3 regions of the Metabacillus elymi genome follow, and region 2 is predicted to be linked to each of the others. Evidence: riboswitches for the same ligand, from Rfam matches in the RefSeq annotation. Region 2 holds a riboswitch; each other region holds the start of a gene.
The links. Region 2 has a riboswitch for S-adenosylmethionine ahead of HUW50_RS08890 (Na+/H+ antiporter NhaC family protein). Riboswitches for the same ligand answer to the same signal wherever they lie in the genome.

Region 1 (6,090 bases), 540 kb from region 2:
CTTGCAGCTTGGTATTTGGGTAAGAAATTTTTCTGTTTTATTATTTGTCATGGAGCAAACAAATGAAGATCCATTTGCGGTTTCAATGATTTCAGTTGCAGAGTTTGCTCCGATTTTTATTTTCTCAATCATTGGCGGGACATTTGCAGACAGGTGGAAGCCTAAGAAAACGATGGTTTGGTGTGATATTTTAAGTGCTATTTCTGTTTTTGCTGTTTTACTAACATTAATATTCGCAACTTGGAAGGTCGTCTTTTTTGCGATGCTTATTTCCTCAATTCTCTCTCAGTTTTCTCAGCCTTCAGGTATGAAGTTATTTAAGGTGCATGTTCCTGAAAAACAACTGCAAATGGGAATGTCAATTTATCAAACGATGTTTGCTTTATTTATGATTATTGGACCTGTTATTGGAACAGTTGTATTTCAGCAATATGGGATAGAAGTATCTATTGCAATCACAGGTGTCATGTTTTTACTTTCAGCAGTAGCGCTTATGTTTTTACCTGCCGATAAGTTGGTAGAAAAAACTGATGAGCAAACAACAGTTTTAGAAGAATTTGTGCAAGGATTTAAGTATGTTATGAAAAATAGATTTCTCACCATCCTAGGTGCTAATTTCTTCGTAGCAGGATTGGCTGTTGGTTTAATACAACCATTAGGTATCTTTATTGTGACAGAACAGCTTCAAATGGATAAGGAGTTTGTCCAATGGTTTATGGCGATAAACGGAATTGCTATGATTATTGGAGGTGGAATCGCGTTAGCTTTATCAAAGAAAGTAACACCGATTCGAATGCTCGCAGCGGGTATGTTTGTAAATGCCCTAATGATTTCAGTCATTGGGTTCTCGGAGATTTTATGGCTAACTTTAATAGCCCAGTTTTTCACAGGATTAATGATGCCAGCTATTCAAATTAGTATTAATACAATGATTCTTCAAAATGCTGAGGAATCTTTTGTAGGGAGAGTAAACGGGATCATGACACCTCTTTTTATGGGCGCGATGGTGCTGATGATGAGTTTAGCGGGAATCTTAAAACAACAGGTTGGTCTGGGGATTTCATATCAGGTATCAGCTGTTTGCATGGTCATTGGAGTTATTCTTGTTCTGCCGCTTGTTCTTGACCGATCTATAAAAAAGCGCGTAAAAGTTAATGTATAGGATTTGATCGCTTAGAGGTCTCTAGAGGCTGGGACATAACTAAATTGACCATTCTTAAAGCCGAATAATTTTTAATTTAATTAAGCGATATAAATAAAAAACCCAAACTATTACGAAACTCTAAATTAGAATTTCGCATGATAGTTCGGGTTTTTCTTTGGCTGAAATACTTTTGTCCCAGCCTCTTTTACTTAGTGGACTAGATCCCTTATATTCTGCAAATAAAATAAGGCAAGCACAGTAAAATGCTCACCTTTAACATTAAGTATACAATTATTTTTTTCCTTGACTTCTCGCACGGTTCCTCTCAAGCTCAGCAGCATACTCTTCTTGAGATTTCCCTTGTTTCGCGCTTTCAGATTCAATTTTTCTAAATTTGTTATCATTTCGATTTGGCATTCTTCCACCTCCTTTTGCACATCATTATTCTATACAACCTCTTTACTTTTATCCTTATTAACATAGGCTTAAAGGGAGATGAGGAAGAATTGGTATATTTTCCAACTAATTATATCAAGATAAACATAAAAGATAATTGATTTGAAAATAAATGATAATAAGGTGATTTAATGGAATTAATGAAGTATGAAGGTGAATGGTATGTATGGACCTTAGTAATAACAACAATATTATTCGTATTAATCATGCCAAAAAAAAATCTAACATGGGTCGGTATATTTATTACTATTGTTTTCTTAAGTGGGTTTTCTTGGATTTCTGATAGCATTGCAGGGGCAGTATTTGATTTATTTGACCTAGCAAAAAAACAAACAATCGAGCCAAGTGATTCTATGTTAATTAGCTTTGTACCTGCGAGCATTGCTACTATTTATGTTAATTTTTATAAACCTCAGAAGAAATGGGTTTTTGCTTTTGTTTTTACATTATTATGTTTTGTCTTAGAATTAGGATTAGTTAAGTCTGGATACATGGTAAATAACGATTGGAATACATGGTATGGAATTCCTGTTTATTTTACACTTTTTAGATTCTTCTTCCCTTGGTATTTACAGTTACTATCAAAAAAATTTATCAAATAATTAATTTAACAAACTGAGATTTACCACCTGTGTCTGTGGGGGAAAGCATTAAAACTGTAAATGGGAGTAATAATCAAATGGATACATTATTATTTTCCTATAACATAATAAGAGGTATTTTTTTAAAAAATCATTTAATATAAATATTCAAATAATAGTTGACATTAATGCTATACACTATTAAAGTATACATATTCTTATCTTTACTTAATTGCATATTCGATCTCTTATCAAGAGTGGCAGAGGGACTGGCCCGATGACGCCCGGCAACCGTTCTATTATAGAATTGGTGCTAAATCCTGCAAAACCGTTACGGTTTTGAAAGATAAGAGAGGAGACTCCTATATATTCTTGTGGCGAAACCTCTCTATCTTAGAGAGGTTTTTTGTGTTTATAAAGTAAAAATATACAAAAAAAGAAAAAGGGGAGTTTACAATCATGAATAACAAAATTTTTCACTCTGCATTTATTTTTATTCTAGTATTTACACTATTACTAACAGGTTGTGCTTCAAATAGTGGAGAAACGACTGAACCTGAAAAAAGGAAAGGCAACCCAGATGTTTCATTAGAGAATGTTCCAGAACGCTTTGCTGGTGGTGAGAGGGCAAAGATTAAAGTCATCCGTAAAATCGGTGGAGATGATCATACAGCACAATTTTTAGCTGGTGCGAAGGAAGAAGGAGAAGCATTAGGCTTTCAAGTAGATGTATTTACAGCTAATGGAGACACGGCAAAATTTCATGATGCCATAGCACAAGGACTAGAAGAAGATTATGATGGATTTATTATTTCTCACGGAGATGACGCTGCAACTGTTAATGCGGTTCAAAAACTAGTTGATGCTGGGAAAAGTGTTGTTACATTTGATTCAACGGAAAAATTAGCACAAATTGAAAATGTAACATTAACATCTCAGGATGATGAAGCACTTGCAACATTAGCATTAGACCAACTTATTAAAGATACTAATGGTGAAGCAAATATTGTGTATCTTTGGGTAGATGGCTTTCCTCCGATGGTTAGACGTAATCAAGTTTACCAAGAGAAATTGGCTAGTAACTCTGGTATTAAAGAAATTGAGCGTTTTGGAGTGGCAGCAGCTGATACTTCTGTAAAAACGCAAAATGCTGTAGCAGCAATGCTTAATAAACATCCTAAAGGTGAAATTGATGCAATCTTCGCGACATGGGATGCATTTGCAATCGGTGCAGCACGTGCAATTAAAGAAGCTGGTAGAGATGAAATTAAGATTTACGGTATTGATGTATCGAATGCAGATCTTCAAGAAATGCAAGATAAGAGTAGCTCTTGGAAATATACGGCAGCAGTTGATCCAAAGTTAATTGGAGCAGTTGACATGAGATTGTTAGCTAAAAAGCTAGCTGGTGAAGAAACGCCAGCAACGTATAACCTTGAAGCATCACTTATTTCTGGTGAAGTATTAGGGAAATCAGACGAGCCTATTAATATGGTAAATCTTGCAGATACTGTTGAAGGTTGGGGGCAGTCTACCGCATTTGAAGAGGAATGGATGAAGAGATTAAAAGAGTATTATAAAAAGTAAGAACTATTCTATGAAGAAAATGAGCGAACACTCTCTTGGTCTAGTATAAGAGGGTGTTTGCTTTTATCCTCCATATACTGGTAGAAATCTCCACAGATGAAAAATTGGTTTTGATAGAATAATAGCAAAATTTTCTCCATTAACATCAGAGGAGGTAAATGATGATTCATACAGTATTAAAAATGAAAGAAGTCTCAATCGAATTTCCTGGTGTGAAGGCATTAGATTCTGTAGATTTTACAATGAAAAGTGGTACAACCCATGCTCTAATTGGAGCAAATGGTGCTGGGAAATCAACGTTAATGAAGGTTTTATCAGGTACCTATGACCATTACACTGGTGAGATCTTAATTGATGATCATAAAACAAATATCCGTACCCCAAAGGAAGCACAAGGCTGTGGTATTCAAATTGTTCACCAAGAGGTAGATACTGCGCTCATACCAAATTTAACAGTAGGGGAAAATATTATGCTATCAAATACTGTTAATGGGATGGGGAAAAGACAATTTGTAAGGTGGAAGGATCTTCATAAAAAAGCAACAGTTATTTTGAACAGCCTAAACATTCATGTTTCCTCCAAAAAATTAGTTAGCGAGTTAACCTTGGCAGAAAAACAAATGGTACTGATTGCTAGAACAGTCTCGACAGATTGTAAATTTCTTATATTAGATGAACCAACAGCCCCGCTTAGCCATTCAGAAACAAAAGAGTTGTTCAGGATCGTGCAAGAGCTTAAAGCGAAGGATGTAGGAATCATCTTTATTTCCCACCGGCTCCCAGAAATTTTTGAAATCTGTGATGAAATTACAATTATGAGGAACGGTAAGTTAGTTTCACATGAGTTTGTTGCTGATACCACGACAGGTAAGGTAGTGGAACAAATGCTAGGTAGGGAATTGCAAGAACAATTCCCGAAAAAACCTTCTCAAATTGGTGAAAAGATCTTTGAAGTAAACACTCTTTCAGATACGGATAAAATAAGAAATATTTCTCTGTCAGTTCATAAGGGTGAAATTGTTGGGATTGCAGGCTTAGTTGGAGCTGGTAAAACGGAATTTTGTAAAGCTTTATTCGGAGAAGCAAAAATAAAGTCAGGTGAGGTAAAACTACGAGGTAAGGTGTTAACTTTATCAAATCCATATCAAGCAGTAAAACAAGGAATCGCATTAGTACCTGAGGAAAGAAGAAAAGAAGGTATTCTTGTTATGGAGTCAGTTGCAACAAATCTAACCGCAGCAAATCTGGGTGCTTTTACAAGGCCTTTTAGTTTCTTAAATCGTAAGGCAGAAAAGCAAAAGGCATTAGAGCTTATTGACAGTCTAGGGATTAAAACACCTTCAGAAGAAGCTAGAGTCCAAAATCTGTCTGGTGGTAATCAACAAAAAATTGCCATAGGAAAATGGTTAATAGCTGATGCAGACGTTTATATCTTTGATGAGCCAACTAAAGGCGTGGATGTCGGAGCGAAAAAAGATATTTTTGAGCTTATATGTGAGCTGGCACAAAGAGGAAAGGCAATTATCTATGCCTCCTCTGAGTTATCAGAAATAATGGGGATTACCAATCGATTATATGTTTTATATGATGGACAGGTTGCAAAAGAATTAGAAACGGACTTAACCAATGAAGAAGAGCTATTATTTTATTCAACAGGAGGCAACTAAGGATGAATCAATCAAATCCTGTACAAGCGAGTAATCCTTCAAAAAGGACATTTGATCTTTTTCAATTTTTATATAAATATGGGACAATTTTAACAATTTTCATTCTTATTATAGTTTTCGCTATATCTAATCCAACGTTTATTCAAGGCAATAATCTTATTAATATATTACGTTCTATTTCTATTGTAACGATTATCGCAATTGGAATTACGATCTCGTTATCAGTAAATGGTTTTGATTTGTCAGTTGGATCAGTGGCTTCATTATCAAATGCAATTGTTATTTCAATGTTTGTGTGGTTTTCTCAAAATACGTTTATTGCGATATTTTCCGCAATTGTCGCATCATTACTTGTAGGAGTGTTAAATTCATTTATTATTGTGAAACTAAAGGTTCCTGATATGCTAATTACATTAGCGACAATGTTTATTGTACAAGGAATTGCACTCACATACACAAAGGGTGCAACTGTTTCGCAAAATATGGTGATGCCTGATGGAACGTTTTCAACAGGAATCATTAGCCCGATATTTGAAAAAATTGGTCAGGTTCCTTGGATTATCTTGATCATGGTCATTGTTGTGGTGGTTGTACACGTTTTTCTTAACTTTACAAAGCATGGGAGATACATGTATGTGATTGGTGGAAATATCGA
Region 2 (6,090 bases):
TTTCCAATTAGAGACATAGTAAATGTTCCTCCTAGTGTGTATTTGAGAATTTTTTAATAGCTAGTTTTGGACAGATAGTCAAAACTATAAATAACCAATAACTAATTATAATTTCTTCTTAGTTTTTATTAGTTATAAATAATAATTCTAATTCAAAATTAATTATTATATAAACCTCATTATTTTGTCAAGGATAATACTCAATCTTCGGAAGATATTTAAATCACTTTTGTGTATCAACACTGGTAGGTCTTGTGAAATGCAAGGTATTTCTAAAACGATCTAAATTGATTTTGGTGGTAAAACTTAAATTTTCAATTATTATCTAGATTTCTCAATAAACCGGTATTTTTAGAAAAATAAAATGCTCTTGATTTATATAAGAATTATAAATAATAACAAGGAAGATGTGTAAGTACCCTAAAATATGGTTGCCTAAATAACTGGTTAATAACCATATCTTCGTATTAAATGTTAAAGCGGTCCTGAAGCGGACTCCCGTCTTACGCCCTAACCAACAAAGTGCCAAAATCAACAGTGAACGTTTTGGCAAAGGTTCACTTCTTGTTATAATGAAACAAGAAATGAACAGGTAACGATTGTGATAATCAATTAATATCGCATGAAGTGAAGCTGAAATAGATTATTAAAGGATGAAAATTAATTGGACAATAAAGACCCAAAAATGAATTATGTATATACTTACTCCTATCCTGATGACGAAAGTTCTTTGTGTGCTTTGGAAATGCGCTCTTTTTTTGGAAAAGAGTCTAAGTCTAGAGTATTGGAAAGCCCAGTGAAGGTTAATCCCACGCGAAGCCCGTTTATTAAGGAAAGAATTGAAGTGAGATATGAGGGGGAAAGCCTTCAGGACCTTGTCAAAAAGGTAAAATCTCTACAATTAGTCGAGGAGACATTTAAAGTTATTTATGTGAAAAATGGAGGGCTTGCAAAAACTGAAAAAGAAGGCTTTGAGAGACGACGTTCAGTAGAGCGAGAGATTGGATTGCATGTCAAAGGTGAAGCGGATTTCCATAATCCAGATCGATTGTTTGGGGTCATGAATGTAAATGGACGATGGGTATTCGGTGACTACGCTAAAAGTGAGGCGGTTTGGCTCAAACATCAAAAGAAGCCTCATGGTTATTCCACTGCTCTCAATACTCGTGTTGCAAGGGCGGTAGTTAATATTGCCATTCCAAATCCAAGTGGAATAAAGGCAATCGACCCATGCTGTGGGATTGGGACAGTACTAGTTGAAGCCCGATCAATGGGGATTGATATAGTAGGAAGTGACCGAAATTACCTAATCCTGAATGGGGCACGAGAAAACATCGAACACTTTGGTCTAACTGGAGAAGTAAATTTAGCAGATATCAGAGATATAACTAATGACTATGATGTAGCGATTATTGATTTACCTTACAACTTGTGTTCTGTCATAACAGATGTAGAAAAACTGGAAATGCTCGAGAGTGCGCGGAGATTTGCAAAGAAAGTGGTAGTGGTAACGATCGAACCGATTGATGAGGTTTTAAGAAACGCAGGATTTTCCATTATTGATCGAGCTATCGCTAAAAAAGGGTCGTTTATCCGTGAAGTGATCGTATGTAAGTGAGGAAAGGGGGACAGTCCCTCACCACTTCACAGCTTTAATGTTGTGAGGGACAGTCCCCTGATTTGACCTTTTAAAGTGGACAAGGTAATTCCATCTATTCTTTTTAATCTTGGTGGTTAACATCCTTGTTGAAGGGAGTAATAATTTTTTTATACTCTTGCGAAAAGAATATAAATGTTGTACTCTTATTTATGTTTTTAATAAAAAAATAAATATGATGATCTTCTTATATAGAGAGACAGAGGGACTGGCCCAATGAAGTCTCGGCAGCAGGCTCAAGATGAGTGCTGTGCCAAATCCAGCAAGCGAAAACGCTTGAAAGATGAGAAGGGTGTTTTATTATAATAAGGCCTCTTCTATTTGTTTGAAAAGAAGAGGTTTTTTATTTTCCCCACATATAGGATGACAGAGTGGATGAAAAAGGTGTTTTGTAAAAAATTAGTGAGGTGTTCATCATGAGTACAGACAGAAAAGGGAATCCATGGGCTCTTTTGCCTTTTGTCGTGTTTTTAATAATCTTTATTGGCTCTGGAATCGTAACAGGAGATTTTTATAAGTTTCCTGTTATAGTGGCGATTACGATTGCAGCAGCTGTCGCTTTAGCAATGAATCGAAAAGAGTCTTTCAATCAGAAGGTTGAGATCTTTTGTAAGGGTGCCGGTGACACAAATATTATGTTAATGGTCATTATTTTCCTTTTAGCTGGTGCTTTTTCAGAAGTAGCAAAGGGAATGGGTGCGGTTGATTCAACTGTAAATCTTGCATTATCAGTTGTACCACAAAACTTATTAATGGTGGGTATATTCATTATCGCGTGTTTTATATCTCTATCTATGGGTACAAGTATGGGAACAATTGTAGCACTTGCACCAATAGGCGTTGGTATTAGTGAGCAGACTGATATTTCACTAGCACTTTCAATGGCTGCGGTTATTGGTGGTGCGATGTTTGGTGATAATTTGTCTTTTATTTCTGATACAACGATTGCTGCAGTGCGCACACAAGGTACAAAAATGAAAGATAAGTTTAAAGTGAACTTTTTCATTGTCTTACCGGCGGCAATAATTGCTTGTGTTATTCTGGGGTTTTTAACAATCGGAGAACAAGCAGTTGTCACACAGCATTCATATAGTTGGGTTAAAATTTTACCATATATCTTTGTGCTTATCACAGCGCTAGCAGGGGTCAATGTATTCCTCGTTCTTTTCATTGGAGTTGTTTTTTCAGGAGTTATTGGGTTAGCAGATGGTAGTTACCGCTTAATGGATATCATTCAACAAATAGGTAATGGGATGTCAGGGATGTATGAGATCTCTTTCCTAGCCATATTAATTGCAGGCATGGTGGAAGTGATTAAACATAATGGAGGTATTGATTATCTTCTTTATAAAGTGACACGCAATATTAAATCAAAAAGAGGGGCTGAATTTAGTATTGCTGGACTTGTTGGTTTAACAGATCTTTCAACAGCAAATAACACGATTTCCATTATCATCACTGGCCCGCTTGCTAAAAATATTGCTGATAAGTATGAGATTGATCCACGTAAATCAGCAAGCCTGTTAGATGTTTTTTCGTGCTGTATTCAAGGTTTAATCCCATATGGAGCACAATTACTTGTAGCTGCAGGAGTTGCAAATATATCACCAGTAAGTATTTTACAATTTTCATTTTATCCATTATTAATTGGAGTATGTGGAGTGATCTCAATTTTAATCGGTTATCCACGATTTGAGCGAGGTAGGAATTGAATCAGTTACAAAAGGCTAACCTTTACTTATAACGTTGGGTTAGTTTTTTTGTATTTAGGTCTGTTAATGCTCACTATTGATTTTGGTACGTTGTTGATTGGAGTGAATGATTACAGCGGAAATCAACAACCAAGTTTAACGGTGCCTTGTATTTAAATTTGTTCCTTAGATACTCAATTAATGATAAAAGACTAGTTTAGAAATAAAAATCATTTCGGTAAATAAAAAGGACTTTGTTCTTTTTATGAATGTACTGCTTTATACAGGTAAATATAATACATAAGTATGATTTTGGTGTTTTCTTAATGGATTCACAAAACATCCATTTATATTTCAAGTAGGGTTTGGTAAGATCAAATGGTTGTCTGATGACCGACAACTAAATCCTATTAAGTAATGGTAAGCACTTATTCTTAGTACTTAACCAAATTTGATACATCTAAGAGGTGACAATAATGAATTTATTATGGGGAATATTCGGTATTTTAGTTGTTTTGTGTATTGCATTTCTTTTATCCAATGGAAAGAAAGCGATTAATTTTAGAACTATAATTGGTGGCTTAGCGATCCAGATTATTTTTGCATTTATCGTGTTGAAGTGGGAAGCGGGAAGAACTGGGCTGGAGTGGTTCACTTTAAGGGTCCAGGATATTATTAATTATGCAAATGAAGGAATTTCATTTCTTTTTGGTCCACTTGCAAGTGGCGGAGAATTTGGGGTAGTATTCGCTTTTCAAGTGTTAACAGTAATTATTTTCTTTTCATCATTAATTTCAGTCTTATATTATTTAGGCATTATGCAATGGTTTATAAAAATCATTGGTGGTGGTTTATCAAAGCTTCTAGGCACGAGTCAGTCAGAATCAATATCAGCGGCAGCAAATATTTTTGTTGGTCAAACGGAAGCACCACTTGTTATCCGACCATATTTAGCTAAAATGACGAAGTCTGAACTTTTTGCAGTAATGACGGGTGGACTTGCTTCTGTCGCAGGGTCTGTACTTGTTGGTTATGCACTTTTAGGTGTACCACTTGAATATCTACTTGCTGCAAGCTTTATGGCGGCACCTGCAGGATTAATTATGGCAAAAATAATGATGCCAGAGACAGAGCGATCATCCGACTCAGGTTTTGAAATCTCCAAAGATACAGATTCAGTAAATGTTATTGATGCAGCAGCTCGTGGTGCAAGCGACGGGTTAAAGCTTGCATTAAATGTTGGAGCGATGTTATTAGCATTTATTGCATTAATTGCTTTAGTTAATGGGATTTTAAGCGGTATAGGTGGAATATTTGGTTTTGAAACACTATCACTTGAGGGAATTTTAGGAATCCTGTTCTCTCCGATTGCTTTTGCTGTGGGTGTACCTTGGTCAGAAGCAGTTACCGCAGGTAGCTTTATTGGACAAAAGTTAGTATTAAATGAGTTTGTTGCTTATTCAGCATTTGCACCACAAATCGACCAATTGTCTGATAAAACAGTAATGGTTGTAAGCTTTGCACTATGTGGCTTTGCAAATCTAAGTTCTATGGCAATTCTTCTTGGTGGCTTAGGTGAACTAGCACCAAATCGCCGCCCTGATATTGCAAGATTAGGTCTCCGTGCAGTAGCAGCAGGAATGTTAGCTTCCTTATTAAGTGCAGCAATAGCAGGTATGTTTATTTAAAGGAAAAGGGTAACCCCAAAAGTCTCTGTTTAAGACTTTTTGGGGTTACCCTTTTTTCAGTGAATCCTAACCTTCATTTAGTGCCACCTTTTGTGGTCTTTTTTCTTTAACCACTTCTTGCTTTTCGTCTTCTTCTGCTGGTCCCACTCTCTTAATAAAGAATGCAAGGATTACAGCTATTAATGATAAGTAAGTTGCCACGACAAATGCATCATTGATTCCTTGGATAGTTGCTTCTTTTAAAATATATCCCATTTGCTCTGTAGCTTCAGGTGTTACACCAGCTGCTGTTGCCATTTCAGTTGCGTGTTTCTCTGTCTGGTTGGACATCACTGTAACAAGAAAGGCTGTACCAAGTGCACCGGAAATTTGCTTAAATGTGTTAGACATAGCTGTTCCATGTGCATTTAATCGTTGTGGAAGCTGATTTAACCCTGCTGTCATAATTGGCATCATTAACATTGACATACCGAACATACGAGCAGTATATATGACTAATAAAAATGTATATGTGGTCGAATCTGTCAGTTCACTGAATTCCCATGTTGTAACGGTAGTGATTGCTAAACCAATAACAGAGAGCCATCTTGCACCAACTTTATCAAAAATCCACCCTGTAATCGGAGACATAATTCCCATTAAAATCGCCCCAGGCAACAATAGCAACCCTGATTCAAGTGGCGTAAATCCGCGGATATTTTGTAAATAAATTGGCACTAGAATCATTCCAGCAAACATGGCCATTGTGATTATGGCATTAATGATCGTTGTAAGTGTAAACATATTATATCGAAACACTCTAAATTCCAACATAGGATTTTTTACAGTCATTTGACGCCAAATAAATAAGGAAAGAGTAATAATACCAATAATAATGGCTGAAATGACTTCTACACTAGTCCAACCTGAGTTACCAGCACTACTAAATCCATATAATAATCCTCCGAAACCTAATGTAGAAAGAATGATTCCCGTAATATCAATCTTAGGATATGTTTGTTTCGTTACATTTTTGAGAAAGACTATAGCTATAAGAAAATCGATAATAGCAATT
Region 3 (6,090 bases), 1.3 Mb from region 2:
GCTTCCTTAGAACTCCAAGTAAGATGTGGCTGAAGTTTATCATCCGGAACACCTGGAACGTGTATTGGAATGTTGAGACCAAATACTTCATCAGTTACCGTCTCAATATGATCAAGATCTCCTTCAATTGCAGCTTGAACCATTGCTCTTGTATATTGTAACTTTATTCGATTCCCTACGCCATATTCACCACCGGTCCAGCCTGTATTAACTAAAAATACTTGAACTTCATGTTCATCAATTTTTTGTCCAAGCATGTTCGCATAGCGAGTGGCTTGTAATGGTAGGAATGGTGAACCGAAGCAAGTTGAAAAGGTTGCCTCAGGAGCGGTAATTCCTCGCTCAGTTCCTGCAAGCTTACTAGTATAGCCGCTCAAGAAATGGTACATTGCTTGTTCTCTAGTTAACTTGCTAATTGGAGGAAGAACCCCAAATGCATCTGCAGTTAAAAAAACAATTGCTTGTGGATGTCCCGCTATACTAGGTGTAATAACCTTATCAATAGCATCTAACGAATATGCAGCCCTTGTATTCTCAGTGAAAAAGGAATTATCATAATCAGCTTCACGAGTTTCATTATCAACAACAACGTTTTCTAAAACGGCACCATAGCGAATGGCATTAAAAATTTGGGGCTCTTTTTCTTCCGATAAATTAATACATTTCGCATAGCAACCGCCTTCAATATTAAAGATGCCTGAAGTAGACCAGCCATGCTCATCGTCACCGATTAATCGTCTGTTAGGATCAGCAGACAAAGTTGTTTTTCCAGTTCCAGATAAACCGAAAAATAAAGCAACATCACCTTCAAAACCAACATTTGCTGAGCAATGCATTGAAAGAATATTGTTTTCTGGTAACAAAAAGTTCATAACTGAAAAGACAGATTTTTTCATTTCACCAGCGTATTCTGTCCCACCGATTAAAATTGTTCTTTTCTCAAATGAAATAATGATAAATGTTTCAGAATTTGTACCATCAACAGCAGGATCAGCTTTAAAGTGTGGTGCACAAAGAATAGTAAAAGGCTTCTCATTTGTAATCGATTTTTCATTGTCTTTTATAAAAAGCTGCTGTGCGAATAAATTATGCCAAGCATATTCATTTATGACTTGAAGAGGCAACTGATAGCGTTTATCTGCACCGGCAAAACCATTGAAAATGTATAATTCTTCTCGTTCCTTTAAGTAGTTGATCATTTTACTATAAAGCTTATCAAAGTCAGCCTCTAAAATAGGTTGATTAACAATGCCCCAATCAATTTTATTTTCGATAGAACTTTCTTTCACGATAAATTTATCTTGTGGAGACCTACCAGTATATGCTCCAGTAGTCGCTCGGATTGCACCAGTTGAGGTTAAAATCCCTTCCTTGCGTTTAAGTACTTTTTCCACAAGTTGAGCAACTGATAAATTATGTCTTGCATTATCCCCTTTTAACAACTCTGCTAATTCATTTGTCATCTCCACAATATTCATCCCCATTACCATCCTTTTCGAAAAATTAACGTAGAAAGATATATTACAAAATTCTGACTTAGTTTTAAATAGTATAACACATTATATTTAATTGAACATACTAATCGTGTGTGTTTTTTGAAAAAAAGTTTAGAAAGCAATTTTTATACTTCAAAAAGAAACTTAATAATATGTCAACAAAATGGGTAACACTAATGAATAGATTAATCATGAAAATTAATAGGAAATAATCTCTGATAACTTGCTGTTTTTTGTTGACACCATTACCCCAGTGCGCTATGATATGTCCTTGAACGGATTCTCTTATCCCGAGCTGGTGGAGGGACAGGCCCTATGAAACCCAGCAACCTGCTATCAAAGGAAAGCGGCGATTATGCCCAAATGACATTTTCCGACGCAAAGGTGCTAACCTGATGCAAGGCGAAAGCCCTTGATCGATAAGAGCGAAAGGCTATGAACGATAACAAACCTTTCCTCATTTAGGGAAAGGTTTTTTTGATAACAGAAAATAAGCGTATCTTCTTCATTAGAGTTTTACCAGGACAAGCATGTGGTAGAGGTACATAATAATTCTGTTCACAAAACATGCCAGCGTGATTCTTTTAGGTAAAAGGAAGAGTTCCGGATCAATTTGAACATGAGTATGAGGAGGAAAACTTTAACATGACTAAAAAACGTTTATTTACTTCTGAGTCTGTAACAGAAGGCCATCCAGATAAGATTTGTGACCAAATTTCAGATTCAATCCTTGATGCAATTATTGAAAAAGATCCAAATGCACGTGTAGCGTGTGAAACGTCTGTTACGACAGGATTAGTTTTAGTTGCTGGGGAAATTACAACAACTACATACGTTGATATCCCAAAAATTGTTCGTGAAACAATTAAAGGTATTGGCTATACACGAGCTAAATATGGCTTTGATGCAGAAACTTGTGCAGTTCTTACTTCAATTGATGAGCAATCAGCCGATATCGCTATGGGTGTTGACCAAGCACTTGAAGCTCGTGAAGGCCTAATGTCTGATGAAGAAATTGATGCAATCGGTGCTGGAGACCAAGGATTAATGTTTGGATTTGCATGTAATGAAACAAAGGAATTAATGCCACTTCCAATTTCATTAGCTCACAAACTTTCACGTCGTTTAACAGAAGTACGTAAAGAGGATATACTTCCTTACTTACGTCCAGACGGTAAAACACAAGTTACGGTAGAATATGATGAAAATGATAAACCAGTTCGTATTGATACGATCGTTATTTCCACTCAGCATCACCCAGAAATTTCATTAGAACAAATTCAGCGTAACCTAAAAGAGCATGTTATTAACCCAGTTGTCCCTGCAGAATTAATTGATGAAAATACAAAGTATTTCATTAATCCAACAGGTCGCTTCGTCATTGGGGGACCTCAAGGAGATGCTGGTTTAACTGGACGTAAAATTATCGTTGATACGTACGGTGGTTATGCACGTCACGGTGGTGGTGCATTCTCTGGTAAGGATGCGACAAAAGTTGACCGTTCTGCCGCTTATGCTGCTCGTTATGTAGCGAAAAATATTGTTGCTTCTGGATTAGCTGATAAATGTGAAGTTCAATTAGCATATGCAATTGGTGTTGCACAACCGGTATCGATTTCAGTTGATACATTTGGAACTGGAAAAGTATCGGAAGAAGTTTTAGTAGCTGTTGTACGTAACAACTTTGATCTACGTCCAGCGGGTATTATAAAAATGCTTAATCTACGTCGTCCGATATATAAGCAAACTGCTGCGTATGGACATTTCGGTCGTAATGATCTAGATCTTCCATGGGAAAGCACAGACAAAGCTGAAGCGTTAAGTAAAGAAGCGTTAAATCAATAATTTATAAAAGAAGAAAAGGGTCTGATGTATTTTGCATCAGACCCTTTTCTATATCAGTGTATAAGACTTAATAAGTGAATATTTTTTCTTCTATATGTGAATAAATATTGAAGCATCAAAGAAAACGTATCTAATTATGATAGTTATGTTATATCATAGTATGAGTGACGATTTGGAGGTTATACAATATGAAACAAGGGATAATCACTTGCTCCTTCATTTTCCTTTCTTTAGTTTTAAGCGGCTGTCAAGAATCAGCAAATCATCAAGAACATCAAGTCGCTTCTGAAGAGGAAGTAAAAGCACCAAAGGTTGAAATAATTGCTAGTAAACATGTTAATAAAAACGAAGAAGTACCAATCGCTGCAAAAGTATATTATGGTGATGATCTAGTGGACGATGCAGAGGTAACGTTTGAGATAAAACTTGGTGATGTTTCAGAAAAAATTGAAGCAAAACTTATTGAAACAGGTACATATGGAATTAATTATCAATTTAAGGAAGATGGTACATTCAAAATAACCGCACATACAAATGTAGAAAGTTATCATACGATGCCATCATTAGATATTCAGGTAGGAGAAGGCTCAACAGCTACGATTACAGAAAAGAATGATGAAAAAGAAAGCGAGAATGAGCACGAGCATCATGAACAAACAGAAGCGGGGCACCATCATAGTAGTGTAACGATAACTGTAGACGAATTATCTGATTTTAAGGTAAATGAAGAGGAGCAGTTATCAACAACAATTCAAGAGGGTGAACAACCATTTCCAGATGCGACGGTGAGATTTGAAATTTGGAAGGATGGAGAAGAACAACATAAGTATATTGATGCAGAAGAAGCATCGACAAAAGGGACGTACACATCTTCCTATCAATTTGAAGAAACTGGGATATATAAGATAGTAGTTCATGTTGAAAAAGGAGAGGTTCATGACCATATTGAGACTTCAGTTGAAGTTCAATAAGGGGGTGGACCTCTTTTTGTCGTAAGATTAAACACGAATTTTATCGATATTTGAAATAGTTTGAAACAATTTACATCCACCTGTCGTCTCATTAGTAAAATATTGGGTAAGTGTTTAATGTAGAAAACACGTTATTTATTCTCTATTTGCTTTTGCAAGAAGAATGGGAATTTGAATTATAAACGAAAATTAGTTAAAAGGCTAAAGGGCCTATTAACTAATTTTTCTGCATTTACTAATTTTATTTTGATTTTTATGAGTAAAGAAGTTAACATTTGTACCCTCATATCCGATGTAATAGGTAAAGACATAAAACTGTGGGGGCTACAAAATGAAAAAAGAGATGAAGTTTTATGAAAGGATTTCAGTTAAATTTCAAATTTGTCTTGCGATTTTAGCAGTAGTACTTACAAGTACGATTGGACTTCTTAGCTATATTTTTGTGAAAAATACTTTTGGACAAATTCAAGAATCGCAAGGGTTATTTTGGAGTTTGTTAGGAATACCAGCTGTTATTACGATCGTTTGCTTGTCTGTGTTTTATTTTTTCATTCATAGAAAGTTAAAAGTATTAAATCAGATCCTGATTGCTTCATCTGAAATTTCAGCTGGTCGTTTGTTTCTAAACCCTTTAAAAGAGGGAAAAGATGAATTCGGTTTACTTGCACTATTATTAAATAAGATAAATGATGACTTTCGAGCATTAGTTCACGATTTGAAGGACACAAGTTATTCCATTTCCACTTCATCATATGAGCTCTCAGCTTTATCAGAGCAAACAACAACAACTAGTGAAGAAATTGGAAATGCCCTAAATGAAATTTCAAAAGGATCAGTTTCACAGGCTTCTGATATTGAATCCACAAGCCAAAAAGCAAGTGATTTACAAGCAAATCTCACCAACATGACAGAAGGAAGCAATGCTATAATCCAATTAACAGAGGGTTGTGTAAATGCTGTTCAAGCAGGTAAGGATAGTATGATTGGCTTGCAAGTTTCCAATAAAGAGAATGCTAACATGTTAGATCAAATCAGTTTAGGAATAACGACCCTTTATCAAAGTGTCCATCAAATTTCCGGAATTGTGACAACGATTGATAATATTTCAAAACAGACAAATCTATTGGCTTTAAATGCTAGTATTGAAGCTGCAAGAGCTGGAGAACATGGAAAAGGATTTGCCGTCGTAGCGGAAGAGGTTAGAAAGCTTGCAGAAGAAACAAATAAGGCTACATCTCAAATCCAAACGATGATTCAAAATATAGAAAAGGAAACAGAAGCAACCGTGCTTGTGATGTCTCAAACAACAGAGATTTCAAGTGGCTTAAATCAAAGTGTTTTAGCATCAGAAAATGAATTTAATGAAATTTCTTCATCTATCTCAAAAATTATTGAAGGAATATCAAAGCTAAATAAAGAAATTGAAACTGTTTCAGATCATAGTTATATCATTTTAGATTCGATACAAAATATATCTGCAGTTGCAGAAGAAACTGCAGCGTCAACTGAGGAGATAACAGCGTCTGTTGATGAACAAGTGAATGCGGTAGTGACCATTAATCATTCATCAGAAAAATTAATTGCATTAAGTGAAAACTTAAATAATTCACTTAAAAAATATATGGTAGAATAAAAATCCTAATTAAGCAGTGGATTTCTTAACTGAAATCTCACTGCTTTTTGATATGTAATCAAGCAATTAAAAAGGTTTAGCTGCATCTAAAGCAGTTAAACCTAATGAATTCTTGCATTATGCATATCGAATATGATTATTCTCA

Region 1: another riboswitch for S-adenosylmethionine. It lies ahead of HUW50_RS11505 (sugar ABC transporter substrate-binding protein); the one in region 2 lies ahead of HUW50_RS08890 (Na+/H+ antiporter NhaC family protein).
Region 3: another riboswitch for S-adenosylmethionine. It lies ahead of metK (methionine adenosyltransferase); the one in region 2 lies ahead of HUW50_RS08890 (Na+/H+ antiporter NhaC family protein).

The regions. Positions count from the first base shown of each region.
Region 1 is NZ_CP055263.1:2,424,849-2,430,938, forward strand. Features, by position in the region: gene HUW50_RS11495 (MFS transporter) at 1-1,162, shown strand, start outside; gene HUW50_RS27075 (hypothetical protein) at 1,436-1,561, opposite strand; gene HUW50_RS11500 (hypothetical protein) at 1,732-2,202, shown strand; SAM riboswitch class I at 2,427-2,534, shown strand; gene HUW50_RS11505 (sugar ABC transporter substrate-binding protein) at 2,641-3,768, shown strand; gene HUW50_RS11510 (sugar ABC transporter ATP-binding protein) at 3,930-5,435, shown strand; gene HUW50_RS11515 (ABC transporter permease) at 5,438-6,090, shown strand, end outside.
Region 2 is NZ_CP055263.1:1,888,232-1,894,321, reverse strand. Features, by position in the region: gene ahpC (alkyl hydroperoxide reductase subunit C) at 1-17, opposite strand, end outside; gene HUW50_RS08895 (TRM11 family SAM-dependent methyltransferase) at 665-1,618, shown strand; SAM riboswitch class I at 1,842-1,947, shown strand; gene HUW50_RS08890 (Na+/H+ antiporter NhaC family protein) at 2,074-3,369, shown strand; gene HUW50_RS08885 (NupC/NupG family nucleoside CNT transporter) at 3,825-5,036, shown strand; gene HUW50_RS08880 (DHA2 family efflux MFS transporter permease subunit) at 5,103-6,090, opposite strand, start outside.
Region 3 is NZ_CP055263.1:564,564-570,653, reverse strand. Features, by position in the region: gene pckA (phosphoenolpyruvate carboxykinase (ATP)) at 1-1,478, opposite strand, end outside; SAM riboswitch class I at 1,779-1,922, shown strand; gene metK (methionine adenosyltransferase) at 2,142-3,341, shown strand; gene HUW50_RS02770 (FixH family protein) at 3,530-4,312, shown strand; gene HUW50_RS02765 (methyl-accepting chemotaxis protein) at 4,644-5,945, shown strand; gene HUW50_RS02760 (glycosyltransferase family 4 protein) at 6,063-6,090, opposite strand, start outside.